4 regions of the Paenibacillus sp. HJGM_3 genome follow, and region 1 is predicted to be linked to each of the others. Evidence: riboswitches for the same ligand, from Rfam matches in the RefSeq annotation. Region 1 holds a riboswitch; each other region holds the start of a gene.
The links. A riboswitch is a leader RNA that binds a small molecule or an ion and turns the genes downstream of it on or off. The one in region 1 is predicted to bind ZMP and ZTP.
Positions count from the first base shown of each region.

Region 2: another riboswitch for ZMP and ZTP. It lies ahead of ACI5FR_RS28650 (DJ-1/PfpI family protein); the one in region 1 lies ahead of rpiB (ribose 5-phosphate isomerase B).
Region 3: another riboswitch for ZMP and ZTP. It lies ahead of ACI5FR_RS20710 (bifunctional 5,10-methylenetetrahydrofolate dehydrogenase/5,10-methenyltetrahydrofolate cyclohydrolase); the one in region 1 lies ahead of rpiB (ribose 5-phosphate isomerase B).
Region 4: another riboswitch for ZMP and ZTP. It lies ahead of ACI5FR_RS00475 (serine hydroxymethyltransferase); the one in region 1 lies ahead of rpiB (ribose 5-phosphate isomerase B).

Region 1 is NZ_JBJGED010000016.1:142,088-149,837, forward strand. Features, by position in the region: gene atpB (F0F1 ATP synthase subunit A) at 1-560, opposite strand, end outside; gene ACI5FR_RS18480 (ATP synthase subunit I) at 595-972, opposite strand; gene ACI5FR_RS18485 (AtpZ/AtpI family protein) at 974-1,204, opposite strand; gene wecB (non-hydrolyzing UDP-N-acetylglucosamine 2-epimerase) at 1,445-2,587, opposite strand; gene upp (uracil phosphoribosyltransferase) at 2,636-3,265, opposite strand; gene ACI5FR_RS18500 (serine hydroxymethyltransferase) at 3,514-4,761, opposite strand; gene ACI5FR_RS18505 (TIGR01440 family protein) at 4,798-5,364, opposite strand; gene rpiB (ribose 5-phosphate isomerase B) at 5,388-5,846, opposite strand; ZMP/ZTP riboswitch at 5,939-6,019, opposite strand; gene ACI5FR_RS18515 (low molecular weight protein arginine phosphatase) at 6,111-6,698, opposite strand; gene ACI5FR_RS18520 (manganese efflux pump MntP) at 6,713-7,285, opposite strand; gene ACI5FR_RS18525 (L-threonylcarbamoyladenylate synthase) at 7,373-7,750, opposite strand, start outside.
Region 2 is NZ_JBJGED010000034.1:59,501-67,250, forward strand. Features, by position in the region: gene ACI5FR_RS28640 (helix-turn-helix transcriptional regulator) at 228-2,366, shown strand; gene ACI5FR_RS28645 (GNAT family N-acetyltransferase) at 2,517-3,053, opposite strand; gene ACI5FR_RS28650 (DJ-1/PfpI family protein) at 3,115-3,714, opposite strand; ZMP/ZTP riboswitch at 3,762-3,841, opposite strand; gene ACI5FR_RS28655 (AAA family ATPase) at 3,898-4,440, opposite strand; gene ACI5FR_RS28660 (P-loop domain-containing protein) at 4,575-6,209, opposite strand; gene ACI5FR_RS28665 (dihydrofolate reductase family protein) at 7,354-7,750, opposite strand, start outside.
Region 3 is NZ_JBJGED010000019.1:142,783-150,532, reverse strand. Features, by position in the region: gene ACI5FR_RS20720 (sugar phosphate isomerase/epimerase) at 1-557, opposite strand, end outside; gene ACI5FR_RS20715 (cyclodeaminase/cyclohydrolase family protein) at 642-1,301, opposite strand; gene ACI5FR_RS20710 (bifunctional 5,10-methylenetetrahydrofolate dehydrogenase/5,10-methenyltetrahydrofolate cyclohydrolase) at 1,298-2,167, opposite strand; ZMP/ZTP riboswitch at 2,261-2,341, opposite strand; gene ACI5FR_RS20705 (MFS transporter) at 2,485-3,735, shown strand; gene ACI5FR_RS20700 (C39 family peptidase) at 3,787-4,596, opposite strand; gene ACI5FR_RS20695 (ArsR/SmtB family transcription factor) at 4,676-5,017, opposite strand; gene ACI5FR_RS20690 (SRPBCC family protein) at 5,019-5,444, opposite strand; gene ACI5FR_RS20685 (S-layer homology domain-containing protein) at 6,040-7,750, shown strand, end outside.
Region 4 is NZ_JBJGED010000001.1:102,687-110,436, reverse strand. Features, by position in the region: gene ACI5FR_RS00485 (glycoside hydrolase family 26 protein) at 1-833, shown strand, start outside; gene ACI5FR_RS00480 (sulfite oxidase) at 821-1,948, opposite strand; gene ACI5FR_RS00475 (serine hydroxymethyltransferase) at 1,948-3,264, opposite strand; ZMP/ZTP riboswitch at 3,329-3,408, opposite strand; gene ACI5FR_RS00470 (GDSL-type esterase/lipase family protein) at 3,567-4,397, shown strand; gene ACI5FR_RS00465 (ABC transporter ATP-binding protein) at 4,398-5,321, shown strand; gene ACI5FR_RS00460 (ABC transporter permease subunit) at 5,314-6,294, shown strand; gene ACI5FR_RS00455 (DUF5946 family protein) at 6,457-6,903, shown strand; gene ACI5FR_RS00450 (hypothetical protein) at 7,024-7,377, shown strand; gene ACI5FR_RS00445 (hypothetical protein) at 7,476-7,750, opposite strand, start outside.

The sequences.
Region 1 (7,750 bases):
TCCTTGATGACCGCGAGCGGGAAGAAGCCCCAGTGCGGTTCGATGTAGTGGTGCAGGTATTGCTTCGTGTTCTTGATCAGACCCAAGTAGTGCGTGAGGAGAATGACCATAAGGGCCAAAGCCATCGTGACCGAAGCGTCGGCTGTCGGCGATTTCCACCAAACCAGTCCGATCCCGTGTTCACCATCGGCGATCGCCTTGTCGATGTCGGCTTGGGAGAGCACTTCTGCGCCCAAGAACGAGAATGCATGTTCGTGCTCGGTAATGATCCCGAACGGAAGACCCAGCATGTTGCCGACGAAGATGAACATGATCAGCGTGATGCCGAGCATGAGGAACGCACGTCCTCTCTTCATATCCATCGTACTGGAGATCAAGCCGCTTACGAAATCGACGATCCATTCCAAGAAGTTTTGCATTTTTCCAGGCTTGTCTACAGAGAGTCGCCGAGTACCGGCAATTGCAAGAATTGCGACGATTATGCAAGTCAAAGTAATCATGAACAGCGTTGTCAAATCGAAATCAATGCCACCTAGCGTTACGATAACGGATTGATGCATGCAGTATTTTTCACCCCTTTCCGCGGAATATGCGTTACTTTCTCCTAGAGTTAGAAACAATACCCAATAGGAGTGTTGCCAATTGCACGACAAATAATCCTGCGAGCGTCGTGGATAAAGCAATCTTCTCCGGGTACTTCACGACCAGCACCACGGTGAGGAGCGCGATCGAAGCGCGCGTGATGAAGCCGAGATTCACCTTGCGGTTCGTCTTCTCCACCACAGCCTTCGTCAACTGCTGAATCTTCATAGCAAGATATTGCGCGTTGATGTAGCTGACGCAAGTCCCTACGATCAACCCCATGCTGTATGCGCGATACTCCGGCAGCAGCGCCCAGGCGAAGAAACAAAAGGACAAAAAAAAGAGGGTGAACTTTTGTACCGCTTTCAGGTGGGCTGAGAAGTCATCCATTCTAGTCAGAGCCTTCCGTGAAATGTCGTAATAAGAGAAAGACGCCGGCGACCCCGACTGCAAAGCCTGCCATAATGCCGACCACAATCCAAATAGGCTGTCCACCCTGCCAGCGGCTCAAAGTTGTGCCTCCGAAGTACCCGCCGAGCATGCAAACGACCAGCTCCACGCCAATAGCGCTCACCAGTCCAACAGCCTTCCATGGATTATCTTGTGAACGGGGCTTGCTCATGCGCCATGCCTCCTCCTGGAAAATCATCATTCCCACGGTGAAGAGACCTCACAATCCTCACTAATTGTATCGAAGCTGAACAATGTTTGTCAATTCTAATAAATTCAAACATTGTGTGAACGCGAGACCGCCATCCCTTGCGGGACAACGGATCTCGGCGATCGGTAACCCGACAGCATACAGTACGACTGTTTGGTTTCGCACAAAAAGTCGACAAGGTTCGCAAGGGGGGGCCGTTCGTTATGTCGTAAAGGGAGCCGGCTTGTCCGAAATCCGCCCGAAATGATGAAGAATCCCCTGCACGATTCGGCTGCACGCTTGTCCGTCCCCATACGGATTGGCCGCCCGGCTCATCTTGGCATAAGCCGCTTCGTCGGTCAGCAGCGTACGGGCCCGGGCGTAGATGAAGTCTTCGTTGGTGCCGACGAGCTCCAGCGTTCCGGCTTCGACGCCTTCCGGCCGTTCGGTTGTATCACGGAGCACGAGAACCGGAATACCGAACGAAGGCGCTTCCTCCTGAATGCCCCCCGAATCGGTCAAGATCAGGTGGGTGCGCGGGAAGAAGTTGTACATGTCTACCAGATCGAGCGGGTCCATCAGCTTGATGCGCGGATGGTTGCCCAGGATCTCGCGAGCCGGCCCTTGTACCGCCGGGCTCATGTGAACCGGGTACACGACCACGATATCCTCGAACTCATCCACCAGCCGCAGCACTGCCCGGAAAATGTTGCGGTGCGGCTCGCCCTGGTTCTCCCGCCGGTGGGCGGTCATCAGCACGAGGCGCCGGTCGCCGGCCCAGTCGAGCACGGGGTGGGAGTACTCTTCCTTGGTCACGTATTGCGCGACGTCAGTCACCGTGTTCCCTGTGATATAAATGGCCGATTCCGGCTTGTTCTCGCGGCGGAGGTTGTTCGCGGACCAATCGGTCGGCGCGAAATGAACGTCGGAGAGCACACCCGTCAACTGGCGGTTCATCTCCTCCGGATAAGGCGAATATTTGTTCCACGTCCGCAGCCCCGCTTCCACATGGCCGACGGCGATCTGCTGCATGAAGGCGGCATAGCTCGCCACGAACGTCGTGCTGGTGTCGCCATGCACGAGGACCATATCCGGCTTCGCTTCGCGGAACACCGGCTCCAGGTCCTGCAGCATGCGGATCGTCAGTTCGTTGATCGTCTGGCCGGCCTTCATCACGTTCAGGTCGTAATCCGGCTTGATGCGGAAGACGTCCAACACTTGATCGAGCATCTCCCGGTGCTGCGCCGTGACGCAGACGATCGATTCGATGTGCTCCGGATGCTTCTCCAGCTCGAGGACGAGCGGAGCCATCTTCACCGCTTCCGGTCTCGTTCCGAAGATGGTCATGATTTTCAGACGTTGCATCGTTCCCTCTCCCTTTCTTTCCCTATCCCTAATACCCAATGGAATTCTCTATTTGGTCCCGAACAGCCGGTCCCCCGCATCGCCGAGGCCGGGTATGATGTATCCATGATCGTTCAAGTAATCGTCGATCGCTGCGACATAGATGTCCACATCCGGATGAGCCTGCTGGACCGCCGCGATCCCTTCGGGCGCCGCGATGAGACACATCAGCTTGATCTGGTTGCACTGCCGGTTCTTCAGCGCCTGAATCGCCGCGATGGCGGATCCTCCCGTTGCGAGCATCGGATCGATCACGATGAGCAGCCGTTCCTCCACGTCCGTCGGCAGCTTCACGTAATACTCCACGGGCTTGAGCGTCTCCGGATCGCGATACAAGCCGACGTGACCGACTTTGGCCGCCGGAATCAGCTTCAGGATGCCTTCCACCATCCCGAGCCCCGCGCGGAGGATCGGAATCAGCCCGAGCATCCGTCCGGAGATCACCCGGCAATCGGCCATGCTGACCGGCGTCTTCACGGAGACGTGCTGGAGCGGAATGTCCCTCGTGATTTCGTACGCCATCAAGGTCGCGACTTCATCGACGAGCTCCCGGAAATCTTTGGTGGTCGTATTCTCGTCGCGTATGTATGTGAGCTTATGCTGTATCAAGGGATGGTCACATACGAAAACCTTGCTCATGCGAATTCCTCCTGAACCTAATGAGTCTGCCATCGTGTTCCATGCGCGACTTCGTCCAAATACCCGTCCTATTATATCATTGTATTTTGCGCGTTGCACGATTCATTTACACGCCAGCTTCTGGCAGGCATTTCTGAATCAAAGGCCACCGGTTATGCCTGCGCAGCCGCACAAAAACACCTCCGGATGCCGCCTGCAGCGGCGCTTCGGAGGTGCGTGATTTCGGGATCCATAACCCTTCGTAATACTTAGTAGGACAAGCCGGCGTAAAGCGGATATTGGCTCGTCAGCTGCTTCACCAAGCCGCGGGCTTCGTTCAACACGCTCTCGTCCTTCGGGCTCTTCAGCGTCATCGCGATGATCTTGGCGATCTGCTTCATCGCGGCCGCGTCCATGCCCCGGCTCGTAGCGGCCGGCGTCCCGATCCGGATGCCGCTCGTGATGAACGGGCTCGTCGGATCGAACGGAATCGCGTTCTTGTTCACCGTCACGCCAACTTCGTCGAGCACATGCTCGGCGTCCTTGCCGGTGATGTTGATGCTGCGGAGGTCTACTAGCATCAAGTGGTTGTCGGTGCCGCCGGAGACGATGTTCAGGCCCTCGGCCATCAGCCCTTCGGCCAACACTTGGGCGTTGCCGATCACGTTCTTCGAGTAGGTCGCGAATTCAGGCTGCAGCGCTTCGCCGAACGATACCGCTTTGCCGGCGATGACGTGCATGAGCGGACCGCCTTGCGAGCCCGGGAACACGGCCTTGTCGATCGCTTGCGCCCACGCCTTGCGGCACAAGATCATCCCGCCGCGCGGCCCGCGCAGCGTCTTGTGCGTCGTCGTCGTCACGAAATGCGCGTACGGGACCGGGCTTGGGTGCAGGCCGGTGGCCACCAGACCGGCGATGTGCGCCATGTCTACCATGAACAGCGCGCCTACATCGTTCGCAATTTGGCCCAGAGCCGCGAAATCGATAATACGCGGATAAGCGCTAGCGCCGGCTACGATCAAGCGAGGCTTGTGCTTGAACGCGAGCTTGCGCACTTCGTCATAGTCGATGCGGAAGTCTTTCTCGCTTACCCCGTAAGCGACGAAGTTGTAGAGCAGGCCGGAAGCGTTCACCGGACTGCCGTGCGTCAAGTGGCCTCCGTGGGCCAAGTTCATCCCGAGCACGGTATCGCCGGGCTGCAGGGCGGCCAAGTAAACAGCCATGTTCGCTTGCGCGCCCGAGTGAGGCTGCACGTTCACGTGCTCCGCGCCGAACAGTTCCTTGGCCCGGTCGCGGGCGATCGTTTCGACGATGTCCACATACTCGCAGCCGCCGTAGTAGCGCTTGCCGGGATAGCCTTCGGCGTATTTGTTCGTCAAGACCGTGCCCATCGCTTCCATAACCGCTTCGCTGACGAAGTTCTCCGATGCGATCAGTTCGATTTTATCTTGCTGCCGGCCGCGTTCCAGTTGAATGGCTTCCATAATTTTCGGGTCGCTTTTGCGCAAATGTTCCATGAGTCCGATTCCTCCCGGGATAAGTAAATAGTTGAATTATTGATAAACCGCCCGGACGCCGCCGATCAGCTTAGGCCGGGTATAGGCCATCGTCACGTGCGCCTGTCCGATCGTGCGGATCGAGGGACGTACCGGGACCGCGACACGACGCAAATGCATACCGATGAACGTATCGCCGATATCGACGCCGGCATGGGCTTGGATCGACTCCACGACGCAGGGATTCGATAGATGCCGGTACGCATACGCCGCCATCGAGCCGCCCGCTTGGCGTACGGGGACGACGGTCACTTCCTCAAGCGTCGGGTTGGAGTCGAGCAGCTCACGCTCCACCACCAACGCCCGATTCAGATGCTCGCAGCATTGATAGGCGGGCTGAAACCCGACCTCGCCCCGCACTTGCTCGACTGCGCGGAAGATCGCTTCTGCGACATCCTCGGTCCCGGCCGTGCCGATCCGCTGGCCGACGACCTCGCTCGTGCTCGTGCCGATGACGACCACCTGGCCGCGGCGGATGTTACCCGCCTGCACGAGCTCGCGCAAAATCTGCTCCACGTCCGCCGTGATGTCGGCGGCTTGCAGCTCATTCGATTGCTTAGACATTTCCTGATCACCCCAAGCTTGAATTAAGGATGAATGGCGAATTTGTCTTCCATTTCTTTGATTTTCCGAATCCGGTTGGCGTGCCGCGGGCCTTCGGAGAACGGCGTGTCCAGCCAAATCTTGATGATCTCAAGGGCGACTCCCGGTCCAATGACCCGTTCTCCCATTGCCAAGACATTCGAGTCGTTGTGCTCCCGTGTTGCTTTGGCCGAGAACAGATCATGCACCAAGGCACAGCGAATGCCCGGCACCTTGTTCGCCGCGATCGTCATGCCGATGCCCGTGCCGCAGATGAGAATGCCCCGGTCGGCTTGACCGCTCGCCACTTGCTCGCAGACGGGCAGCGCATAGTCCGGGTAATCGATCGAATCGGCGCAATGGCAGCCGAAATCTTCCACATCATGTCCCGCTTCCTTCAAATAAGCGATCACGTCGTCCTTTAGCCGAAAGCCGGCATGGTCCGCCCCAATTGCGATTTTCATACGATTACTCCTCCTTCCAATCTACCTGTAGTATAACCGAAACAAGGCCCAAGATGAAAAAAAGAGCAGGCGATCGTCCGAAAACGATCGTTGCTCTTTGCCCAGGCGACCGGCCGTATGCCTCGATGCTCCATTGGGGTCCTCCCCGATTGTCGCCAGTTACACCGAGTCCAACATCTTATCTTCATCATACCTCAATCGCCTTATAGTGTAAAGGGTCTACCGCCTAGGCGGCCGCCCCGCTCGGATGCCGCCGTTTCCCGCTCACCGCATGGAATCGAGCTTCTCGATCAGCTTGCGCAGGGCGCTCTCGATCTCCTCCGCGCACGCTTCGTACTCCATCAGCGATCCGCCGAACGGGTCCTGAATATCCATGCTCGGCAGCTGCCGTTCCAGCTCCTCCAGCCGGTCGAGCTCCTGCTCCTCGATTCGCTCCATGAGCGCTTGCTTCACGAGCAGCTCGGACATAAGCTCTCCCCGCTCCGACAGGAGCCGCATCAAGCCCGGATCGTCCATCACGAATTCTTTGAGCGTGAACACTTTGTCCAGCGCTTCGGGAAACCGGGAGAGCACCGCTTGCTTATGGGAACCCGTCATCGTAAGAATCAAGTCCGCCCATTCGACCCAATCGGCCTTCAGACTGTCGGACCGCCGCTTGTCCACGCCGCCCTTGCGGCTCAGAACCGTCGCGGCATGCTGGGACACCGGGGACCCGCCATTCGTGGACACGCCGGCCGATCGTGCTTCCCAATTGCCCTGCCTCGACTTCGTCAGCACGTGGAACAGGCCTTCCGCCATCGGGCTTCGGCACGTATTCCCGGTGCATACGAACAAAATCCGCTGAACGCTCATCCCACCCCACCCTTTCAAAATAGAAATCGGATGCCGAACGCGACCAGGATGAGGCCCCCGATCGCTTCGCCGTATCGGCCCGTCCACCGTCCGGCGTTGCGGCCGAGCAGCAAGCCCGCGATGGACATGATTCCGCCGAATAAGCCGAACATGAGCACGGTCAAAGCAATATCGGTAGCGAACAACCCTAGCGATACGCCCACCGACATCGAATCGATGCTGACGCTGATCGCGAACAACAGGACGCCCCACAGCGTTCTATAGTCGAACGCCGTGATGGACGTCGTATGAAAGGCGCTGTAGATCATATGGCCTCCGAGGAGAAGCAGCAGCCCGCCTCCGGCCAGGAGCGCTACGTCTCCCAGCAGGGCGCTGGCATACTGGCCCATGAACATCCCCGTTAATGGCATCATAACATGGAACAGCGCAATGACCAAACTGATGCGGAGGATATGCAGCAGGCGGATGCCCTGCAACCCGATGCCAATCCCGAGGGAGAAGGCGTCCATGCCCAAGGCGAAGGCCATCATGCAAATCGTAATGAATTGCCCGGCATGTGCCGAGGCGTTAATGGTAACGGCGGTCATGGAATCTCCCCCACATCCTTGTCCTGCACTTCTTAACCAACATATGCGGACAAGTGGGGAAACATGTACACGACAGCAGCCGATCCGTCAGGCGTCGACCAGTCGGCCGCCCGCCGCCTTCAGCATGCGGTTCATAAGCGCCGCACCCAACCCTTCCTCCGGGTACGTCTCCGCCCAGATGGCGGTGACGCCCGCTTCGTCGAACCGCCGCAGGGCGGCGTACAGGCTGTGTGCGGCCGCTTCGAGGTCGTCGGCGCTGCCGCAGGCGAGCACGAGATCGGCGTCGAAGAGCGGCGCCCGCTCCCGCGTCGTCAGGATGCCGGTGCGGTCCCCGACGCGGCGCGCTTCGTTCACACGCGCCTGAATCCACGCGACGGCGGCGTCCGTCGCCGCGGGGTTGGCTGCGCCGCCGGCAGGCGGCTGCGTGCGCACGAGCGTCATCGCGCCCCGCGGCGCGTAGTGCGC
Region 2 (7,750 bases), on a different contig from region 1:
CTCGGTCCTTATGCCCCCGTCTGAAGACCGAGGTTCAACACAAGATCACACCGGATATGAAGAAATTTGTAGATTTGTCGAGGGTAATTGCTACTTCATTACTAGACGGTTTGTAAATAGGGGGGCCAGCGGTCAACAATCTCTTAAACGTCGGATTTCGAAGAAACCCTGGCAACATACGTTATAATAGGGGCACAATCGGTTCGTCCAGGAAGGAGCCGCATGCCATGAATGGGTTCAAACGCCGAATCGCCGCCAGTTTTGCTCTGATGATCGTTCTCTTCGCCATCGTCGATGTGCTGATTGTCTACCTCGTAAAAAGCCACGTCCAGGCTGATGCTCTCCAGATGAGCCAATTGACCGTGGAGATGATGGCCGAGCGCTATCAATCGCATTTTCAGCGGGTAGAAGACGTGCTGTCTCGGGAGTTTACCGACCGCCAGGTTGTGAGGCTCCGCAAACAGCTCCTTGCGCATACGGACCCGGCCATGCTGAACACCCGTGCCGTTGCCGAAGAGTTTCTACGGATCGTCGGCGAATCGGATCTCTATATCGACAATCTCATCCTGACGTTTCGATCCGCATCCCTTGCGGTCGACAAGAATGGAGCCGCCCAGGCAGCCGACTTGCTTGCCGATTATTCTGGCGAGGTCTACTCCCTTGCCTATTGGAACACTCAATATGAACGGAAAGCGGAATATGAATCGCACCCGGCTGTTCATCTGAGCAACTCGCGGCATCAGACAGGTACGATGACCGTAATCCCGTATTCCTTCAAGCCGGCTTTCGCGGATTATATGCTGATTGCGATGATCGACGCCGACAGGCTGCGAGCTGCGATGCTTGACGAGCAAACTGACGTAAATGCGACCATCATGGGTCCGGACCGGTTCTTCAGGTACACGACGGCCATGGATACGCGTGAACTTCCTGCGATTCTCCTCGCGGGTGGCTCGCCGGTTGACGTATCCGATGATCGGTTTCCCGACCGAAGCGAATCCAGCTTGGAAGCTGTTAATCGTGGCGCCGTAGGGGATGGGAGCTCTCTTTCGCTCGACCAAACGATTGCCTTTATTGTTGCGGCAGAGATGAGTTTAGCGGTACTTGCCGCGTATTTGCTGGGCCGGCACATTTACACGCCTGTTCGACAGATGCAGTTGTCGGTCTCTCGACCCTTTGAAGATCTTGTGAATGTGAATGAGAGGAATGAGCGGCTCAAGCCAGAGCAAGAAGAAGTGATCCCTATACGAAGGAACGCCCTTAATTGGTGGGATGGAGGTTTTGCTGATTTCGTAGAGTCGGAGGAACATTACACGATCGTACTTTACGAGCTTCGCTTTCGGTTAGCGGCTGATGCAGGGATGAGGGAGGATATTTCGCGTGCGATCGTTGGGGAGATTGAACGGCTTACGGGCGAATACGTTCCTTCTTCATTGACTTATCAGGTGGAGCAGCGACGCTTTCTCTCCATCGTCCCCGGCCTCGCGTGCGGCGAAATTCCGGCGTTGCTGGAAGGACTGAAGCAAATCTTCGACCGGGATACGAGGCATGTACTTGTGACTGTCGCCATCAGCCCCCTGTTCGGTTCCGATATTCGGTTGAACGAAGCCTACCAGCAGCTGCAGCGCATACTCATGCAGGCTCGTCCGCTTGAGGAGACACAGATCCTGCTTGGTGCGGGTAAATCCGATGACGACGTAGTCTGGACGCTCCAACGTGAACAGAAATTTGTGGCGGCGATGATGGTGGGAGACGAGGAGGAACTTGTCAATTTGGCGCACGTGACACTCGAGGAACTTGACCTTCGTGAAAACTCCCTTGAGGCGTTCCGTCGTTTGGCGGGAGCTATCATCGACAAGACACGGCAGCTGCTTTTCCACTGCAACTTACCTGCCGATCGGGTCCGACAATGGGATCTATCCGCTGAGCGGTTGGATTTGTGTTGCACGGTTACGGAGTATAACGAAGAGCTCGGTGCCTATCTGAAGGGAGCGGCCTCGCTAATCAAGGAAAAGAAGGACGCCGAAGAACCTGTCGTCGAGCAGATCATGAAAGCGATTCAGGAACGCTATATGGAGGATCTGTCGCTGGATGTCCTGGCGGTGGAGTTCCAGCTCAGCCCCTCATACCTCTCGACCTATATCAAGGAGAAGACCGGACTCAATTTCATCGAGCATCTGCATGACACCAGGTTGAGAAATGCCCAACTCCTGTTGCTGGATACCGATCTGCATATCCAAACCATCGGCAGCCAGGTCGGCTACCGCAACATCTCCTCCTTCAACCGCATGTTCAAAAGCCGCACCGGCCTTTCGCCCAGCGAATACCGGCGAGCGAGCATGATGAATAGAAAGAGGTTGGGATAGACGACGCAACCCTGCCTCTAATGATCCTAAATGCTTCTGTCGCAAACGTCGCACTATCCTGGAAGCCGAATATAGGCCACTATTGTCAACCGCTATTCCCTTATATCGAGTAGCGCTGGCCGGTTGCCGTAATAGCTACCCGGGATGTAACTACTTAGAAAACTCCATTAGCCATGAATCTCGTTGTTCACCTTCCGTCCATTCGTAGTTAGGTAATAACTTTACTTTTCTAAACCCGCATTTTTCATAACACGCAATGGCTCTTGCGTTCCAAGTTTGTGGGTCCATAACGATTTTACTTGCACCTAGTGCAGTTATTAAATACTCCGCCATTGAACTAACTAATAATTTACCTATCCCGTTATTCCAATAATTTGGTTCTCCAATAAATTGGTCTGTACCATATATTTTTTCTTCAACCTCTGTATAACCAAATCGTTCTTTTCCTTCTTCATCCAGCTCGTAGAACTGAATATAGCCAATTTCGTTAGAATCGTATTCAACAATGCATCTTATTTCATCATCTTCCTCTTTAAAAAAAATCTCCCTAACCATCTCTAAACTATGAGGACGGTCCCTTCCTCCGTAATATTGCAGCACTGTTGGATCGGAAAGCCACTTTACCAGGTAACCCGCATCTTTACTGGATAATTTACGGACTCGAAGATTTCCAGATTGAAATAACACTTTGAACCCCCTAAAATGCAGTATCAACTTGGTTTAGTGTAAAACTATCGTTCCCGTTTAGTTAATCTCTTTTCCAGTCATATTCCATAATATTTGCAGCTTCTATAGCTCTATCTTCTCCCAGTAATTTTTCTACAACATACAAAGCAGCATCCATGCCAGCGGATACTCCAGCGGATAATACAATCTTCCCATTATCAACATAACGAGCTTCTTCAATTATCTCAGTAGAAGTTGGTACAACATTCCTTAATTCATGAATAGCCGAGCGATTTGTTGTAACTTTTAGACCATCTAATAACTTGGCTTTTGCTAAAATTAAGGCTCCTGTACAGACAGACAGGATGATTTCTATATCATCTGATACTTCTCGGATCCAGTTCGTAATCGTTTCATTGTTCATTTCTTTTCTTGAACCCCACCCTCCAGGAATCACCAATAGATCAGGTTTAGGGCAGTTAGCGATAGTATAAGCCGGATTAATGCTTAGACCTCCTAATGCAATTATCGGACTGTCATGTTCCGCCACAGTGTAAACTTGGAAGTCTTGCCCTCTATTACTTCCTGCAAGAAAAACTTCAAATGGTCCTGCAAAATCCAAAGGTTCAACCTGTTCAAAAATGAATACTGCTACATTTCTTCCTTGCCGTGCCTGTTCCATTTCATCATCTCCCATAAAAGAAATAAAAGCATTCAGTCTAAGACCGAATACTTCGCCCAGGCGTACGGCAGATGATAGATGTGCTCCCTCGTGGTTCTCCACGTTTACGCCAGTCGCACATACCAAATTATAATCAGCGAATTTAAACTTAAGCAAGCTTTTGTTGCATTATCCTGCAATCTTTTATTTAAGAAATGCCTCATTTTGCAGGCTCGTTATAATTTCATTAACGGTTTCTTCAGGGGTCAATTCAGATGAGTCCAACCACATTCCGATTCGAGGTGTTTCATTTCGCAGCAGACTATCCAACCCTTCAACGGTCCAAACACCATAGCCTTTCTTTAAACGGCCAGATTCCCTTAGGGTTACAACTGATGAGTTTGGACAAAGAACCACCAAATAAAAAGGGCTGCTTTGGATATAAGATATAAATTCATTCAACATAGGACCAATTACGACATCTTGAACTACAACCGTGAATCCTGCTTGAAAATAGGCATCAGCGGATTGCGCGGCCAACCGATAACGTAGCCGTAATTGATCCAATTCATCACTTCCGGCGTCTGGTTGAACCTCTTTACGGTTATTAACAATCATTCTCCGGAAAATATCTCCCCGTAAATGCACCGATTTCTCGTACCGTTCGGAGAGCAACTGGGCTACTGTTGATTTTCCACTCGCCATTATTCCGGTAATTAGAATAATGCGAGGACATTCCGTTAGCATTAATCTCGCTTCTTTCTTTTTACCTAATATTATAAGGGTAATAAATTAAGGGATTTAAGTGTGATTTTAGATATATTGATTTATTCCGCTCTTACTGCCCGTTCAACGGCATACAGCCTATATTTATGTCGTAATTAGAGGTGTTCAGAGGGCTCAGGCTGAATAAAAGTCAAATGTTTCATTCGGTTTATGACAGATAATACTTCATTAATTCTTGGTAATTCAAGCCATCTTTCGAAACCAGGAAAAAAGGAAGAAAATACAATATCCACGCCTTCTCTCTCCATATCTTCGAGAGCTTTTTTGATCTTTTCATGAAGAAAGATGAGGCGATCCTGATTACTTATAGCGATTTTTCGAATTAAAAAGGCAATCGCTGCAAGCTGGGCGTGTGATGTGATATTGTAAAGCCCTCTGATATCAATTTGTTCGTCACCTATCATCATGTATCCCATGGTTGAAACCATCAGCTTTTCTGTACCACTGCCCTGTGGATAGCTCGAAAAGTGATCGGTGGTTATTTTTCTTTCTATCTCCCAATTTGTAAGGGGAATACGCTCGCGTGGTTTGTCGGATTCACATAATTTTTTGGCTTCCTGGGTTACGTTTTTGGGCACAAAATTGTCCATCAGGATGATTTGATCGGCAACAGATAAAAATTCACCGCTACCTCCAATAACAAGAACGGAAGATACGCCAACGGACTCATAAAGCTCCCTGACACGTTCCGTGAAAGGTGTAATGGGTTCATGCTTGATTAAGGAACGCATTTTGATGTCTTGAATCATAAAATTCGTCGCACTTCTGTCTTCATCAATAAGAAGAAGCTTACACCCGTAGTTGATGGCCTCCATAATATTTGCGGCTTGCGATGTGGATCCTGAGGCGTAGTCAGTTGAAAACTGTTCAGCCGAACCATTGGGTATCCATTTTATGAAAGGCGTAATATTGATATTTTTTATGGGACGGCCTTCCTCTGCAGATATTTCCATTGCACTTTGATCTGTAATCACAAATTCTCGTCCGTCGCCTATGCTGTGATTGTAAATCCCCGAATTTAGTGCATCCAACAATGTGCTTTTACCCGAATAACCACCGCCGGTGATGACCGTCACGCCATGTTTTATTCCCATTCCTCGCAAACCACAAATTTCAACTTCAACATCTTCCGGGGATGTAAAAGGCAAAGCACCCTCCAGTGGCCCGCTGTTGTCTTTATTTCTTGGCAAAATGCTGCCATTCGCAATAAACGCACAATAATCACTGGTTTTCAGCCATTCGCGAATCCTATTTTGTTTTTTTACCAATTCATAGGCAACATTTAATTTGATGAGATCAAACTTGGCAATAAACTTCTCCACTTCTTTTGGAAGCATTTTGCAGAGCATGCGCATAGCTTTATCATTATTCCTGAATGGAAGTTGAACTGTAATCATTAAGCATAGATACCATTTTTCCGAGATGACTTCGACAAAGGATGCATTACGTTGCAACACCACATTGGTTGGACGAAAACAATAAAAAGCCCCATTTTCTTTATCAGGTCGTGACCGGTTATAAATCATTTCATTTAACGCCTCAATATGATCAACCCATTCTCTTAAGGCAAAATCTGAGAGAACAACTTGATCCCTATTTTCATCTAAGCCGAGACGGTCAAAAGGTATTTTTATGGTGATACATGGTTTATCCAGTGTGAGTTTATGTGTCCGTTCAATGTAATAGGCGACATCATTATTCCAATAGGTTGGGTCAGGTTCATAAATCATATTGTAAGATGACTGTCCGGATTGTAATGTGCGAAAATATTGAGCGAGTCTTTTGATAAAGCATCATCCTTTCATATTGGAAAGCGGTGAGTAACGGGAAACGATGCCGAAGCTGAAACGATATCTCATGAAGGGGGCCCCTTATCTTTTGGAACAAGGTAACGACGAAACGGATCGCCCCTTAATCTCCAGGTATGAGCCTGCTTGAACATGGCGAAAAATGAATTCCATCCAAAATAATTCAAAATCAATACATATTCCCCCTAATAGAGTTCAGATCAATTTGAAAGATAAACGATTAAATCCTAACCAATATCAAAATAAAACCACTATTGTTGCCTTGACCAACCTTTTGTCCTAAAAAAATAACAGCCACTCCGTAAGTGGCTGTCATAGACCGGCAAGAAAGCATAAACGTTCCTTCTGCCTAAATATAAAAGCCCTGAGAGTGAATCCTGCCCTCAGAGCCTGATGTATTCGTAAAAAAATAACTAAAAAGCAACATGAGGACAAGACGTATATTTTTTTGTTTTCATTGTCCTCACCTCGTTACGATTTATTTTTACAGCAACACAATCATAGCATTAAGATCATCTACAATATAGGGAAATAATAATTATAATTAACTCAAATCCTGAAATGGCTCCGATCCTAGTACCCCGGCAGCCTTACACCTCAATTGCATTAAAAAGAAACGGTGCTCCTTTTAAGTAGTTTCTTATTATAGCTTGTGCATAGGGTTGTTCTTCCTTCAGTCCATCAGTCTCTCTTGGATCTGGTGCATGGTGGCAGTAGTTTTCGATCATGACCATCACTGTAAACTGTCTAAAGCCGAAACCCAATAACCTTCTAGTTGCGTCAGGAACCGATTGTAATACTGCGTTAAACGAGTCATAGCCTTTCTAAAAACTTTGCTCACCCCAAACAGGACGAACGAGACTTTGTGCGAGTTCATTTGAGACTTTCTGTTATTATTGTACCTACAACTGAGACTTTCAAAAATACAGGAGTAAATAACTTGACTGAACTAACGTACTTCGTTAGTTCAAATATGGAAGCCGCTCATAACTTCCTTCTTCCGTAATTTCACTTGATTATAGTAAGCTCGAAAGCGTATCTCCTGAACTTCACTCTAGCGTCGCGGTCAGACGATCACGCGGTAGTGAAGATGAACAACACCGCTTCGGAAGCGGCGCTCACCGAGCAGCTCGAGCCGCATGAGGAGGTTGTCCGGCAATGCTCGCTTACCTCCACCCAAGACGATCGGATTAAGAAGAAGATGAAACTCGTCGATCAGTCCCGCGCTCATCGCCTGCCCGGCAAGCTCGGGGCCGCCAATCGTAATGTCGGCTCCTGGGGACTCCTTCAGCCGCCGGATCGCATTCGGATCGAATTCGCGCTCGATCCTCGTCCTGGCGCTTGACACCGCCTGAAGCGTCCGGGAATACACGATCTTCTCAGCCGCTCGCCAGATCTGCGCGAATTCCCGCCTAAACTCCGGTTGATCGCCGCCGGTGCTCGCCGTCTCCCAATACACCATC
Region 3 (7,750 bases), on a different contig from region 1:
ATGTCTCTATACTGCCGGAACAGTTCGGCGATCCATCCCATCTCGTAATCTCCGAAAAAATCGTACTCCAACACTATGCGCTGACCGGTACGCGCCTGCAGCTCGCCGATGCGCTCGAACGCTCTCTCTGTATATTCCTGGAACGGGCTGTCTCTCCAATGATCCATGGAATAGTGCTCGAACTGAGGGAGACGCCGCATGTAAGCTTCGTCCTGCAGGCTCGGAAAGATCGAAGGATACGGATAATGCAGGAGCAAATAGTTCGCCCCGAACCGCCTCGCGACCGCTGCTTCCTCCGCGAGCCGCGCGAATCCCGCTTCGCGATCCGCCGCTTCCAAGGAGGTGATGGCCGGCAGCGAATACCCTTGTCCGCCCAGCACAGGCGTATGGATGCCGTAGCCGAGCCCCTTCGCCTCCACGAATGCATGCAGCTCTTCCATCTGCTCCAGGCTTCGGAATTGCGACACTTCGAGTCCTGTTATCCGCTCCGTAGTGTAAGCTTCCCAATGCGCCGGGTCCAACCCGTTCCACATGCCCATTTGCAATCTTCGGTTCAATGTGCTTCCCCTCTCTCATCTCTCTGAAAGTCAATATGAACTCAGATTAGCACAAATTGGGGGACTTTCCTCCTCTTTTTGTGGCTATTCCCGGATGCGCTTGCGGACTGCGTCTACGGCGGCGACCTTCCTCTCCGCGATCCGGCTCATCCATTCCCGGCTCGCCCGATCGTATTCGTCCCGCCGTTCGGACGGGGACATGGCCGCGAGGTTGATCTCGACCGTGAGCAGCGCCGATTCTGCGGCCGCCTCGAACAAGACCGCTCCGATGCCTAGATCGGAGATCACGTTCTTGTTCGCGTACGGGGCGAGCTCACAGGCGATGCCAAGCGCCTCCGCACATGCCTCCATCAGCCGGAGCGGGATGGCGACGGCTTCGTGCGACGCCTCCTCGATCGCGTGCCGTCGAGCCGCCTTCTGCTCGTCGGTATCCTTCGCCAGCCGGATCGCCGCCATGTACCGCTCGAAGGAGACGATGTCCGCCTCGAGCAGATCCTCGCACATCGTGGACATCTCGCGCAGCCGGGCCAAGACGGACTCGACCTCGTCCGCCACATCGGCATACTTCGCGCCCTTGGTGAAATTAGCCGCCATGGAAGCCATCGCCGCACCGAGCGCCCCGACGAGCGCGGCGACGCTGCCGCCGCCCGGCGTAGGCTTCGCAGCCCCGGCTTCCTCCAGAAATTCCTTGATCGTGCTGTCCCACGCCGGCTTGCGGCCGGCTTCCTGATCGTTCGTGCTCATAGATGTCCCTCCTTCTGTCCCGCTGCCCGCTGCAGCTCGTAAGCCTTGTAGACGTTGTCGAACAGCAGCGCCGTTGTAAGCGTCCCGATCCCGCCCGGCGTCGGAGTGAATGCCGCGGCCATCGCGCCGGCGTCCGGATCGACATCGCCCGCGATCGTACCGTCGGGCCGCTCGTTCATCCCGGCATCGATTAGGACGAGCTCCGGATGTATCATGCCGCTCGTCACGAGACCGCCGAACCCGACCGCCACGAAGGCGATCTCGGCATGGGCGAGATGCTGCTTCAGGTCGCGGGTGCGGGAATGGCATACGGTGACGGTCGCCTGCTCCCGCTGCAGCAGGTGGAACAGCGGCATCCCGACCGTCTTCCCGCGCCCGACGAGCGTCACGTTGCTGCCGGAGAGCGAGTAGCCGTAGTGTTTGGCGAGGCGAATGCACGCTTGCGGCGTAGCGGGGACGAGTCCCGGCGCGCCTGTGAGCAGCGCGAGCTTGCTCGCCGGCGTCACGCCGTCCACGTCCTTCAGAGGCTCGATCGCCTCGGTAATCCGGCTCGTGGACAGATGCTTCGGCAGCGGCAGCTCCAGCATGATGCCATGCACGGCCGGATCGGCATTGAGCCCTGCGATGCAAGCGAGCAAGTCCGCCTCCGTGCAGTCGGCGGCAAATTCATATAGGCGGAACCCGATTCCGATCCGTTCCGCCACCTTGCGCTTCGCCTGCACGTAGTAGGCCGACGCCGGGTCCCCCGTCACCGTTACGACCGCGAGCTGCAAGGCTTCGCCGTCCGCCCGGAGCGTCTCCGTCCGCTGCGCCAGCTCCGCGTACACTTCGTCCGCAACCGGCTTGCCCTTCAACAGTTTGCTCATCTTTTTCGTCTCCTTCCACATTGAAAAACAAAAAACATTCGGCGCTGATCCATCGGACGAGACCAAACTCTCCCCGCAATCGATCAATTCCAAATGCTTCACCCAGGCGAACGGCATATATGACAATCCGGGCTCCCTCGTGGTGCTCCACGCTCGCCAGTTACCCGAACCGGACAGTCAAGCTCCGTGTGCCGGCACGCGGAACTTTCAAGGCGCGAAGGCGGTCAACGGAGGGCTGATACTTGCATCTTACCAAATGGTTTATGTGTTTGTCCAAACAAAGTGATATAATATTGCAATATTAGGAGGGAGTCCAAATGGGAAATTGGAAAGCGAATTTGGCGGTCCTCTGGTTCGGCCAATTCCTCGTCATGGGCGGCATGACGATGGTCATTCCGTTCTTGCCGCTATTCATCCAGGAGCTCGGGATCACCGAGCCGCACAAGGTGTCGATGTGGGCGGGCGTCATCTTCGCCGGGAACTTCATTACGTCGTTCTTCTTCCAGCCGCTGTGGGGGAAGCTCGCCGACCGGTACGGCCGCAAAATGATGCTGCTTCGTTCCGGCTTCGGCATGGCGATCGTGATGACGCTCATGGGCTTCTCGGGCAACGTGTGGCACCTGCTCCTGCTCCGCGTCCTGAACGGCACGATCTCCGGGTATGTGCCCGCCGCGACGGCCCTGATGTCCGCCACCACACCGAAGAGCCGCATGGGCTTCGCCATGGGTACGCTGCAGTCCGGCGGCGTGGCGGGTACCATCCTCGGCCCGCTGATCGGCGGCCTGCTCGCGGAGTGGATCGGCTTCCGCCCGATCTTTTACATCACCGGCTCCTTGTTGTTCATCGCATCGCTCCTGGCCTTGTTCATCGTGAAGGAATCGTTCAACGCCAAGGAAGCGGCGAAGAAGCCGAGCGTCTCCGTGGTGGAAGGGTTCAAGACGCTGGGACGCATTCCCCAGCTGCCCGCGCTATTCACCGTGACGGTGCTCATCCAGTTCGCAATGCTCAGCTCGATGCCGCTCATGCCGATCTTCGTGCAGGAGCTGCATGGACCCGGGGCTTACCTGGCGTTCTATGCCGGTCTCGTCGGCTCGATCACCGGCTTCTCGAACATGATCGCCTCGCCGCTGCTCGGCCGCTTGGGGGATCGGATCGGCCAGTCCAAAATATTGATGATTTCGCTGATCGGAGCCGGGCTGCTCTTCATCCCGCAGGCGCTCGTGCACAACATATGGCAGCTGTTCACGATCCGGTTCATCCTCGGGATGTTCATGGGCGGGCTGTTGCCTTCGGTCAACGCGCTGATTCGCAAGTACACGCCGGACGGGATGGAGAGCCGCGCTTACGGATTCAACAGCAGCTTCCTCTCCCTCGGCAACATGATCGGCCCTGTAGTCGGCGGATTCTTGTCCGGATTCATCGGCATCCGAGGCATCTTCTACATCGCGAGCGCGCTCTTGATGCTGAACGCCGTCTGGGTGTGGAAGACGCTGATTCGCCTAAGGGTGCTGGCCCCGAAACCGGACACGTTGCCCGAACCGCGTCCTGAGCCAAAGCCCGCTAAATGACAATAACCTGATCGGCGTTTGGGCCGATCAGGTTATTTGTCGTTCGGGCTGCTAGCTCTGATAGGTGAGTGCCATCCGCCCCATCTGTTCCCACGCTACGATGAACGACGACTTGGGCACCTTTTGCGCCTGGATGTTCTCGAACGGGTTGTTCACATACACTGACTCCTCATCGAATCCGACAAGCAGCACGCAATGCTCCTGGAATGTCGCCGATACCTCCTTGCCTTCCGGCGTCTTCCATGTCGTCCAGGCATCGCTCTGCTCGAACGAGGCTATATTCCAGATGACGACCGGCTTCCCGTCAGTCACCGCACGCTCGATCTCGCTGAAGTCAAGACCTGTTAGGTCGAGCGAGCCAGGTGTGTACACTTGCTCGAGCAGATGCGCGAGCGGCTTCACATAGACGGCGTAGCCCAGTTCGTTCCCATAAATATCGCCGACGAACCCGATGTCGGGATCTCCCCATACGGCGATATTGCCGTCCTCGTCGAACTCCGGCGATGTCTCGTCCTTCGGCAGCATCGACGCCAGGTCGAGCTTGTCGATCGGCTGCTGGAGGTAGGCGAGCAGCATCGCGAGACTCGTAATCTCGCAGCCGTTGTACAGCTCCGGCAGCTGGCTGATGAGGGGAACGTCGATCCAATGGAGGGTGTCCGGCACAGCATCTTCGGCCGCGCCGACGGCCTCGGTGCTCGCTTCCGGCTCGGAGACCGGCGGCTCATCGGCAGTCTGGATGAGCGGCGATTCCGCAGCGATTGACACGCTTTCCAGCGGAACATGGTCAGGCTCGGCTCCGCTTAACGGCAGCCAAGTGAGCAAGACGAACATCCCCGTGAACGCTGCGATTTTCCGGTGCATCCGACTCCCTCCTCTATTAAGCCTAGTATAGCATATCCGCTGCTTGTGCAGGCTTATCCGAGGTAGGGGGCGTGTGAATTTATCCTTGCTGCTCTTCGTCGGCGTCGGATTCCACGAACCGTTTGAGGGCCGCCATCTTGTTCTCCCAGTAGCGCTCGTAAAAGGCGAGCCAGCGCTTCAGCTCCTGCAGAGGTTCGGTCTCGAGTCGATACCGCGTCTCGCGGCCCACCTTCCGTTCCTTCACGAGTCCCGCCTCCGCCAAAATACGCAAATGCTTGGACACCGCGGTCCGGCTCATCGGGTAATGTCCGCTGATGGCATTCACGGGCATTTCCTGATCGACCAAGAGCCGGATCAAGCTGCGGCGCGTAGGATCGGCAATCGCTTGGAACACGTCATGCTTCGGTGCGGTTGACGCCATCTCAGCCCTCGATGTACTCACGGAGCTTGTTGCCAATGCCGCTCCAGCCTTGGGACATGCGCTCGCGAACGACGGCGTGGGTTTCTCCGAATTCGGTCACTTGGTCGGCGTGCCATCCGGAGTGAATAAGCGTGAACTCCGTCTTCCCTCCTTGGTCAACGAGCTCGAAGGTGAGGGTCCAGTCTTTGCCCCAATTGAAAGAAAGCTTGTTCGGGGGATCGAGTACGGTTACTTTGCATGGCGAATCGCCGAACGGACCGGCCTTCAGCACGAATTCGAACCCTTCGACAGGCTCGAACGTATTGGGCATAAACCAGGCGGCGATGCCCTCGGACGTCGCGACGGCCTTCCATACTTTGTCGATCGGCGCTCTAAGCACTACAGATTGGCGAATATCGGGCAGTGTTGTTTGGTTGTTGGACATCATTTACGGGCCTCCAGTATCGGAATTTTTGATTGGAAACCTTTTGGTTTCGCTTTTATTATAGGAAACCTTTTGGTTTCCTGTCAACAAAAAAATTAACAAAAAAGCGCGCTTTGAAGATATTTATAGGCATCTTTATCGAACTCAATTGAGTAAGTCATCAATCACGTCCTCAAGTTTTACGACGTCTCCACGGGCGAAAGCTTCTCTAGCTTTTTTATTGCATCCTCTGAAATTCGTGTGCCGATCTTATTTTTCCGCAAAACCAAATAATTCCCCTAACACAGTGTGCCCGTGAAATCGCCAAAGAAACCATGAAAAAAGTACGGGAAGCCATAAGTCTCAACTATTTTGCTGAATATCAGATAAACAAGGCAAAACGCGAAAAAAGTACCGTATATTATGCAGGACTTTGAAGTTATATGTCGAAAAATAGGCTATTGGTAGGAAAACGTCATTTCTTAAATTGGATCAATGGGAGGAGATTTGCAAATTTATTCCGAAAACTTCATACCGGATGATAGGCAATGTCTTGAATCGCTGTTGGCTCCATTTAGTAATGAAGCTTCCTGCTACACATTACTTAAGGAGGAGAAACATGAACCGTTACGGAAAGTTTGCCGCAGCGAGAAAAGCATTGGCTATCACCTTAGCCTTATGCCTGATCCTATCTTCATTCGGCGTTGCATTCGCGGCGGACGAACTGAACGACGTCAACGGGCATTGGGCGGAAAAGCAGCTCAAAGCCTGGATTGACAAAGGGTACATCCAGGGCTACGCGGACGGTACGGTTAAACCGGACAATTCGATCACACGCGCGGAGTTCATGACGATCGTCAATCGCTCTTTCGGCTTTAAGGATAAAGCGGAAGTGAAAGCGATAGACGTTGACCCGAAAAACTGGGACTACGAGCAAGTGGCGATCGCCCTGAAGGCGGGCTACATCAGCGGTTACGAGGATGGCTCGATGAAGCCGGGGGACAACGTAACGCGTCAAGAGATAGCGGTCATGCTGGCCAGCCTGCTGAAGCTCGATACGGGCAAAGCGGGTGATTTGAGCAAGTTCAAGGACGCGTCGAAGCTTCCGGAATGGAGCAAAAACGCGGTAGGAGCCGTTGTGGGCAAAGGCATTTTCGACGGCTACGAGGACGGAACGCTCGGTTACGAGAAAAACATCACCCGTGCCGAAGCGATTGTGACGCTGGATCGCGCAATGGGCGGCGGCTATGCGGCTACATACGACAAAGCGGGTACATACGGACCGGCTACCGGCAACCAGACGCTCGAAGGCAACGTGCTCGTCAACGCAGGCGGCATTACGCTGCAGAACGTGACGGTGACCGGTAACCTGACGATCGGCGAAGGCGTTGGCGAAGGCGATGTAAACCTGATCAACAGCGTGGTCAAAGGCGAAACGTTCGTAAACGGCGGCGGCGCGAACTCGATTCACTTCAATGACTCCGTTTTATTTAAGATCGTCGTCGACAAGAAAACTGGCGAAGTGCGTATCGTGGCAGAAGGCAAAACGACTGTCAAGCAGGTCGACGTGCAGTCCAACGCGAAGATCGACAACTCGAACGCGACTAATGGCGGTTTCAACAACGTTAGTCTGACGGATAAGCTTCCGTCTGGCTCGAAGGTATCCATGCTCGGTAACTTCGATAACGTCGATGTCAACGCGAAAGGGGTCTCTATCGATGTTCCGAACGGTTCGATCAAGAAGTTGTCGACAACCGACAAAGCCGGCGACACACAGCTGAACCTCGGCAAAGACGCGAAGATTACCGACCTTATCTTGAAGTCCGTGCTGAAGGTTACCGGCGAAGGCAAAATCGAAAAGGCTACGATCAACAAAGGTGCGGAAGGTACTAAGTTTGAAAAGCAGCCTGATTCGACGGTTAATAGCGATGGGACAACGACTGGCGGCGGCGGAACTTCTTCGAACGACGATCCGCCGGTGGCGAGCATTAAAGGCATTACCGCAACAAACGGCTCCATTGTTGTAGAAATGACGGCGGTTCCTCCGGTGGGTATTTCGATCGGCAATTTCACCGTTACGAAGCAAATCAACGACGGTGCGGCTGCATCGGTAACGCCGACGGCTCTAACTGAGGATCGTGCGAATCGTAAAGTGACGCTGACTGTTCCGGCGATCAATCAGACTGCGGTCGAGCAAGTCGTGAAGTACAGCGTAACTTATAAGAATAAGACGGAAACGGGTACGTTCACAATTTCGGCTTCTGCCGGGAATAATGCGCCGGTCGCGTTGACTGTAACTACTCAATCCTTGACAGTCGGCGGTATGCCTG
Region 4 (7,750 bases), on a different contig from region 1:
ACGCCGGGCGGTATGTGGGGATGGTAGGCTTCGATCCGGTCGACCGTACGTACTTGGGAGGCGATGCTACCCGGAACATGCCTCGTTTCGAGAGCTTCCGAGAGCTCGCTTCCCAGTATCATTCGCAGGGAGGCCTCATTCACCTCACTTGGCACGCTCCGAACCCGTGGACGTCGGGGCATTCCTGGTCGACCATCCCGGCGGGGGGCGCATTGTCGGACTTGATTACCCCGGGGCACGCGGCGCATGAACAATGGATGGCATGGCTCGACGCGATGGCCGACGGCTTGGAATGGTTCCGGCAGCGGAGAATCAGCCTCATTTGGAGGCCGCTGCACGAATTGAACGGGAACTGGTTCTGGTGGGGACACGGCAGTCATGAGCATTATGTGAGTGTGTACCGCCATATGTTCGACTATTTTACAATCCGGAGAGGGCTGAACAATCTCCTCTGGTGCTGGAGTCCGGATCTTAGCGTCAAGCTGGGCTCCGCCACGAAATCCCGCTATCCGGGCAACGATGTCGTCGACATTATCGGTTTCGACCGCTATGCCGACCATTATACGGAATCGTCGTATTACGAAGAGTACCGGAATGAGAGGTACGGTAAAGTGTTGGCGCTGACGGAAGCCGGGCAATCGAAAGGGTCGGCAAACTACGATACGACGAACCTGTTGGAAGAAATTCGCCGGTATTATCCGGAGATTGCCTTCTTCATGTTCTGGATGAAGACGGAGACGGACTTCAGCATAGTAGGGAACGGGGACGGCAGGAAGCTTCTCCTGAACCCGCTTGTTTGCAACCGGGAGGACATCGAGGGTTATTCTACATAGACTTGAATCTGATGAATACTGTTGTTCTCATAGCCCTTTACGTTCCACTCTGCATATAGAGGCTGCGTATTCCCGACGGAATCCGCAGCCTTCGCTTTAATTACATATGTCCCTTCTTTTGAAGCGTCCCATTGCCAGACCCATCGCCGCCAACTGTACCGTTGTTCCGGATCTAACCAGACCGCGGTCTGCCACGTATGTTCTTTATCCAGGCTTATATGAATTTGTGTGACAGGATGTTCTCCCGCCCATGCAACTCCGAACACCTGGCGGATCCCTTTTTTTAGTACGGATTGATCTGTGGGTTGCACAATAGCGGAATTTACCTTCATGCTCGTTACTGGTCGGCGACCTAGATTAGGATTCATTTGGTAGATCATATAGTCCAGCTTCTGAAAGGGCCCCTCGAAAGGTTGATCGGAGACGAGCACTCTCCGCAGCCACTTCACGGAGGCCATGCCGTACCACCCCGGAACGATTAACCTCGCCGGGTAACCGTGCTTGAACGGCAGCGGTTTCCCATTCATAAACAACGCTACGAGCGTATCCGGATGCAGGGCTATAGCAAGCGGCAAACTTCTCGAATAATGGAAGGTGCCCTTGATATCCGTACGCTGTCCGAAATCCATTCCTTCAAATATAACCTCGTTCGCGTCGCTTAATAGGTTTGCAGCCGAAAGGATATCCCGTAAGCGGACTCCGGTCCAGACAGCATGACTAACCGCTCCAAGCTCCCACTGCTCGCCGCGTACTTTAGGATGAAAAAAAGCCCGTTTATTGCCGGCGCACTCCATTGTAACCGGCAAAGAGACCATTGACATTCTCATTAAGTCATCATAGTGCAGCCTAACCGGATTACGCACGAGACCTCCAATATCCAGATGCCAATCTTCAGGAGAAAAAGATGGATACGGAAAATGATTACGGATATAGTGCAGGGATTCCGGCGTTAGTTGACTTGAGAGGGCCAGCATGGGAAACTCTTGATTCTCAGGAACGACCGAACGGGGGATACGCCCAGGATTATAGAGCCTCATAGAAAACTCCTCTCCGAGAATAGCCATGATTGTTATTTTTATGAGGACATTGAATAATCCATGATGATCGCGATCCATTACTCCACGAATAACTCCCCCGCCGGGAATCCCTCTACGAACGCCGCCACCTCCGAGCGGATGCGCTGCAGCTCGCCCTCGTCCGAGGCGCCGCGCGTAGCGCGGACGATCCAGGCGGCGATGCGCGCCATGTCCGGCTCTTGCATGCCGAGCGTCGTCACCGCCGGGGTGCCGAGGCGGATGCCGGATGGGTACCAGGGCTTCGTGTCGCCGGGAATGGCGTTCTTGTTCACGACGATGCCGGCCTTCTCCAGCTGCACGGCCAAGTAATGGCCGTCTCGGACAGCGAGCCCGTTCATGGAGTTCACGACGTCGAGCAGGAGCAGGTGGTTCTCCGTGCCGCCGCCCATGAGGACGAACCCCGCTTCGCGCAGCCCTTCCGCCAGCGCCTTCGCGTTCCGCACGACTTGGCCGGCGTAGGCGTGGTACGCGGGGCTCGCCGCTTCCCGCAAGGCGATCGCCATGGCCGCGATCGTGTTCATGTGCGGCCCGCCCTGCAGGCCTGGGAACACGGCGCGGTCGATCGCGGCGCCCAGCTCCCGGCGGCACAGAATGAGGCCGGCCCGCGGGCCGCGCAGGATCTTGTGCGTCGTCGTCGTCACGACGTCGGCATGCGGGAACGGGTGCTCGTGGTAGCCCGTCACGCACAAGCCGCAGATGTGGGCGATGTCGGCGACGAGCAGCGCCCCGGTCTCGCGCGCGATCTCGCCGAGCAGCTGGAAGCGGATTTGCCGCGGATAGGCAGTCGCACCGCAAATGATGAGCTTCGGCTTATGCCGGTGGGCCAGCTCGCGAATCTGCTCGTAATCCAGCTCGTAGTCGGCATTGAGCCGGTACTGAACGGCGTTGTAGATCGAGCCGGTCAAATTGACAGGATGGCCGTGCGTCAAGTGGCCGCCATAGTCGAGCGACAAGCCGAGGAACGTATCCCCGGGCTCGAGGAACGCGTTCAGCACCGCCAAATTCGCGGGTGAACCGCTGAGCGGCTGCACGTTCGCGTGGTAGGCGTCGGGATTCGGCGTGAACAGCTCCAGCGCGCGCCGGATCGCGAGCCGTTCCAGTTCATTCGTGTTGGGCTGCCCCCGATAGTATCGCCCGTTCTTCGTCTCCTCCCGTGTATCGCCGGCCCACAAGTACGGGTATCCTTCCGCGTACTTGTTCGTGTACGAGGTGGCCAGCGCGAGCTGCACCGCCTTCGAGGTGTAATTCTCCGATGGAATCAGGCTCAGCGTGCTCCGCTGACGTCGCCCTTCCGCCGCCAGCAGCCGCCCTACCTCCGCATCGTGCCGCTCCACATAACCGATCCAGCTTTCCATGGCCATCCTCCCGCTTTCAACTGTTGTTGGACAACAAAAAAGAGCGCTCCGATCTGCTCGATCGTGCACTCGCCCAGGCGTACGGCTCTATATGAGATGTGCTCCCCCATGGTTCCCCATGTTCCGCCAGTTACACATCCTTGGTCCACGGGATTATTTTACCAAATATTCAGACTATATTCAACATTCTATCATCTTCCTTGAATCTTTAAGGTTATTTTCATTTTCGTATGTTATTGTGAAGGGTACGATACGTTTCTCTAGCAATAAGCGATATAGAATCATAGGACAAGGGGATACCGATGAGAGGAAAAATGCTGCAGGCGCTAATCGTAGTGTCGGCCATCTCCGGGCTCGTCTGGATGGGCGGTCTGGCTTGGGCGATGAAAGATTACTTCAGCGGAGGGGAACCGGTCGTGCTGACGTCCCCGCAACCATCTGCGACTACGCCTCCCGCACAACCGGTGCAAGCCGCCCCGGTGACATCGCCGGGTGCTAACAATCAGGCATATCGGGTGGTCGGTCTGGGCGACTCGCTTACCCGCGGATTCGGGGACCCGGAAGGCCTAGGGTACGGCGGGAAGCTGGCGAACTTACTTCGGGAGGGCGGCCAAGAGGTCGTATATGACAACCTAGGCGTGAACGGGCAGACGGCACCTCAGCTGGTCAGTTTGCTGCAGCAGCAGGACGTGCAGGCGAAGGTGAAGACAGCCCGGCTCTTGCTCGTAAGCATCGGCGGGAACGATTTATTTCGCGGCGGAGAGACGTTGTCGAATTTGGAATCGACTCGAATCGCGTCGCTGCAGACCGAGTACAACAAGCAGTTGAAGACGATTCTCACCCGGCTGCGCGAGCTGAATCCGGACGCGGCGATCACCCTGATCGGGCTGTACAATCCGTTCATCGAGCTGCAGAATTCCGCCGTGACGAGCAAAATCGTACGAGACTGGAACTACGCGGCAGGCGAGACACTGGCTGCATTTCCGAAAACAATGCTCGTCCCGACGTTCGACTTGTTCCAGTTCCAGAGCAAGGACGTGCTGTATATCGATCAATTCCATCCGAACGCGAACGGATACGAGCTGATGGCGGAGCGCATCGAGGCCGCGCTGGGCGAACAGGGAGGGGCGTAAGTGAGCGAAGTAACATTGGCGGTACACGGGCTACGCAAAACGATCGGCCGCCGCGATATCATCAAGTCCTTGGATTTCGAGCTGCACCGTGGTGAGGTGTTCGGCTTCCTCGGGCCCAACGGGGCGGGCAAGACGACGACGATCCGGATGCTGGTCGGCTTGATGCGGCCTACCGCCGGGACGGTTCAGGTGTGCGGGTACGATGTGCACAAGCAGTTCCCGGAAGCGATGCGCCAGATGGGGTGTATCGTCGAGAATCCGGAGCTGTACCGATACTTGAGCGGGTGGAACAATTTGCTTTATTTTGCCCGGATGATGGATGGAGTCGATGAAGCGCGGGTGAGCGAGGTGGTGGAGCTGGTCGGCCTGACCGCTCGGATTCACGACAAGGTCAAGACGTACTCGCTCGGCATGCGCCAGCGGCTCGGCATCGCGCAGGCGCTGCTTGGCCGGCCGAAGGTGCTCATCCTGGACGAGCCGACGAACGGGCTCGATCCGTCCGGCATCCGCGAAATGCGGGAGTTCATCCGCTTCTTAGCCGCGCAGGAAGGGCTCAGCGTTCTTGTGTCGAGCCACCTCCTAAGCGAGATCCAGCTCATGTGCGATCGCGTAGCCATCATCTCGGGCGGCGAGGTCGTACGGGTTGGAGCGGTGCACAGCTTGCTCTCTTCGCAGGAGAAGCTCTGTTGGCGGCTGCATCCTCTGGAGGAGGGCGTTGCCGTGCTGCGGCGGCTGTGCGGGGAGGAGCATGTGGATGCGGATACCGAGCCAGGAGCGGTATTGACTCCAAGCGATGCCGAACGGATCGGAGTCTGGAATCGCGAGCTGGTGAACGCCGGCGTCACGGTGACGGAGATGTCCCGGCGCGTGCCTACCTTGGAGGACTTGTTCCTCGAGCTGACGGGAGGGCGGGGCATTGATTAATCTAATCTACAACGAGATGGTCAAGCTTGCGGGCAAACGGAAGCTGATCGTCGTCACGCTCATCATCGGCGTCCTAATCGCCGTCTTCACCTACGCGCAGGGCCAGCAGGCGAAGGACAACCTGAGGCGGTACGGCGACGTCGACTGGCGCATCGTGCTGGAGCAGCGGATCAAGAGCTGGGAGAGCCGGTTGAACTCCCCGAGAACGGACGACGACCAGCGTCGCGAGCTGATCGTTCGGATCGCCCAGCAGCGTTATTATTTGAACGCGAATGTGAACCCGGCCGAGCCTGGTGCCGCTACGTTCGTGCGGAACTTCATCGAGAACGGGACGACGCTGCTCCTGCCGCTCATGATGATGGTGATGGCTTCGGACCTCGTCTCCTCCGAGCATAGCGCTGGCACGATGAAGGCGCTGCTCACCCGGCCGGCCCGGCGATGGCGTATCCTGCTCAGCAAATATTGGACGCTTGTGCTTTCCGTCTCTATCATCATCACGATCTTCGGCTTGCTGTCGACGCTCATCTCCGGCTTCGCGTTCGGCTTCGGCGGCTGGAAGGCCCCAGTGTTGACCGGCTTCGCCATGAACGGGGACGTACTCGATACGTCCGGCGTGCATTTGGTGCCGCAATGGCAATACATTTTCATGGAATTCGGTCTCGCCTGGTTCGTGTCCCTCGTAGTGGCGACGCTCTCCTTCATGCTCTCCGTGCTGATCCGTAGTACCGCGGCCGGGATGGGCATCATGCTCGCCTGCCTCATCTCGGGGATGATCCTGAAGAGCATGGTCGCTTCCTGGGAGTCGGCCAAATATTTGTTCAACCTCAATCTCGACTTGATCCCGTATCTGACCGACGCCTCTCCGCCGATTCCGGGCATGACGCTCGGCTTCTCGATGCTCGTGCTGCTCGTCTGGGCGGCGGCCGCGCTGGCCGTGTCATTCTTCACGTTCACCCGGCGGGACGTCGTCTGAGTAGGTTGGGTATCGAATAGCACAAGATGAGAACAAGGCTGCCGCAATGATGATCGGCGGCCTTGTTGCGCTAACACATGGAAAATAAATAAGTTGACCTATCGTAACGTCAATCTAGTAACCTTTTGTAAGGAGTAGTTTGAATAGGAGGATTATTCTAAAGTGGTTGATAACCGTACAGTAATGGAGTCTGGAAGATGTATGGAATGTGGAGCTAAGGAGATAGATGGGTTTTCCTGCTATGAATTATTCGGTTTTCCTCTTGTTTGGGAGCATAATGACCCAGAATTATACGCTTTACATTTTTGGCTTGTTTCGTGTTATATGATCCAACATCCTTCCAATTATACAGAAGAGGGATACCAATTAACGGTTCAATTATTTACTGAGGCTTATGACAATGCTTGGGATTCCGCGTATATCCTTAAAAGAAATCGAGAGTTAGTAAACCATGTTGGTAAAATAACGAACCCGCTTCCAAACAAAGAAAGAAATCGCAAGCCCAAATTTTGGTCAATGACAATTGAAGATCTATACTTGGGTGGTGAAAAAAACGCCATCTCCAACATAATCAAATGGAAAGAACAGATAAGAAGTGAGCTAGAGTAGAGGGAACGATAGTTACATTTACACAATTTTCATCGGGCGTCGAGGAAAACTATAGAAGGATTTAGGAGATTCGAATGGAATAAATAGGAGACTGTTGATTACAGAGGAGGGTTCCGATTGATGAAGGGCAGCCGAGCGTTGTTAATGGTTTTTGTTGTGGGCATGATGGCTATGGTGTTAGTGTTATCCCCTATCGGCAGGGTCAGCGCAAACGATGATTGCGGGTGCGGCCAAGTGGTAGGTGCCGAGAAGAACAAGATTGTGGCGGACCTGTTGAAGAGCGATGCTTTCAAAGCGAAGAAGCAAGAATTGCTGAAGCAGGGTTACAAGTGGAACGGGGTAGACGGTGCGGAAGTAGATAAGAATGGGAACAACGAAATCTTGATTGCCATTCCTTTGTTGAATGCGGACCGCGAAGAAGTTTTCTTGATTTATGTTTATGGGCAATTTTATGTCGTGGCAAAGCCTAATTGAGATGCAGTCCTTATCTTCGTAAAAACAATTGTAAGTAACGAACCCAAAATGAGCCCATTCCAGTTTTGCCTGGATGGGCTCGTTATTTTTGCGTCTTTTTAGCTAGGGACGTCGTCAGAGTCGAGCGGTGGCTCCGGCAGTACGGGCAGGCGCAGCTCATTGGCAGCCCGGCGGCAAGTGAATATGATCACGATCTGGGCCAGCAAACCCGAGAAAGTGAGCAGAAGGGGGAGCAACACGTTTACGTTCTCCGTCCCATTAAGGGTGAACGGCATGTAGAGCAGAGCTGCGGCCGAAACGAATCCATAGGCTAACCGGCGATTTTCGATCGCGTGGGCAAAATGTCTTCTCTGAACGTCCCGAGCGTGCTGCA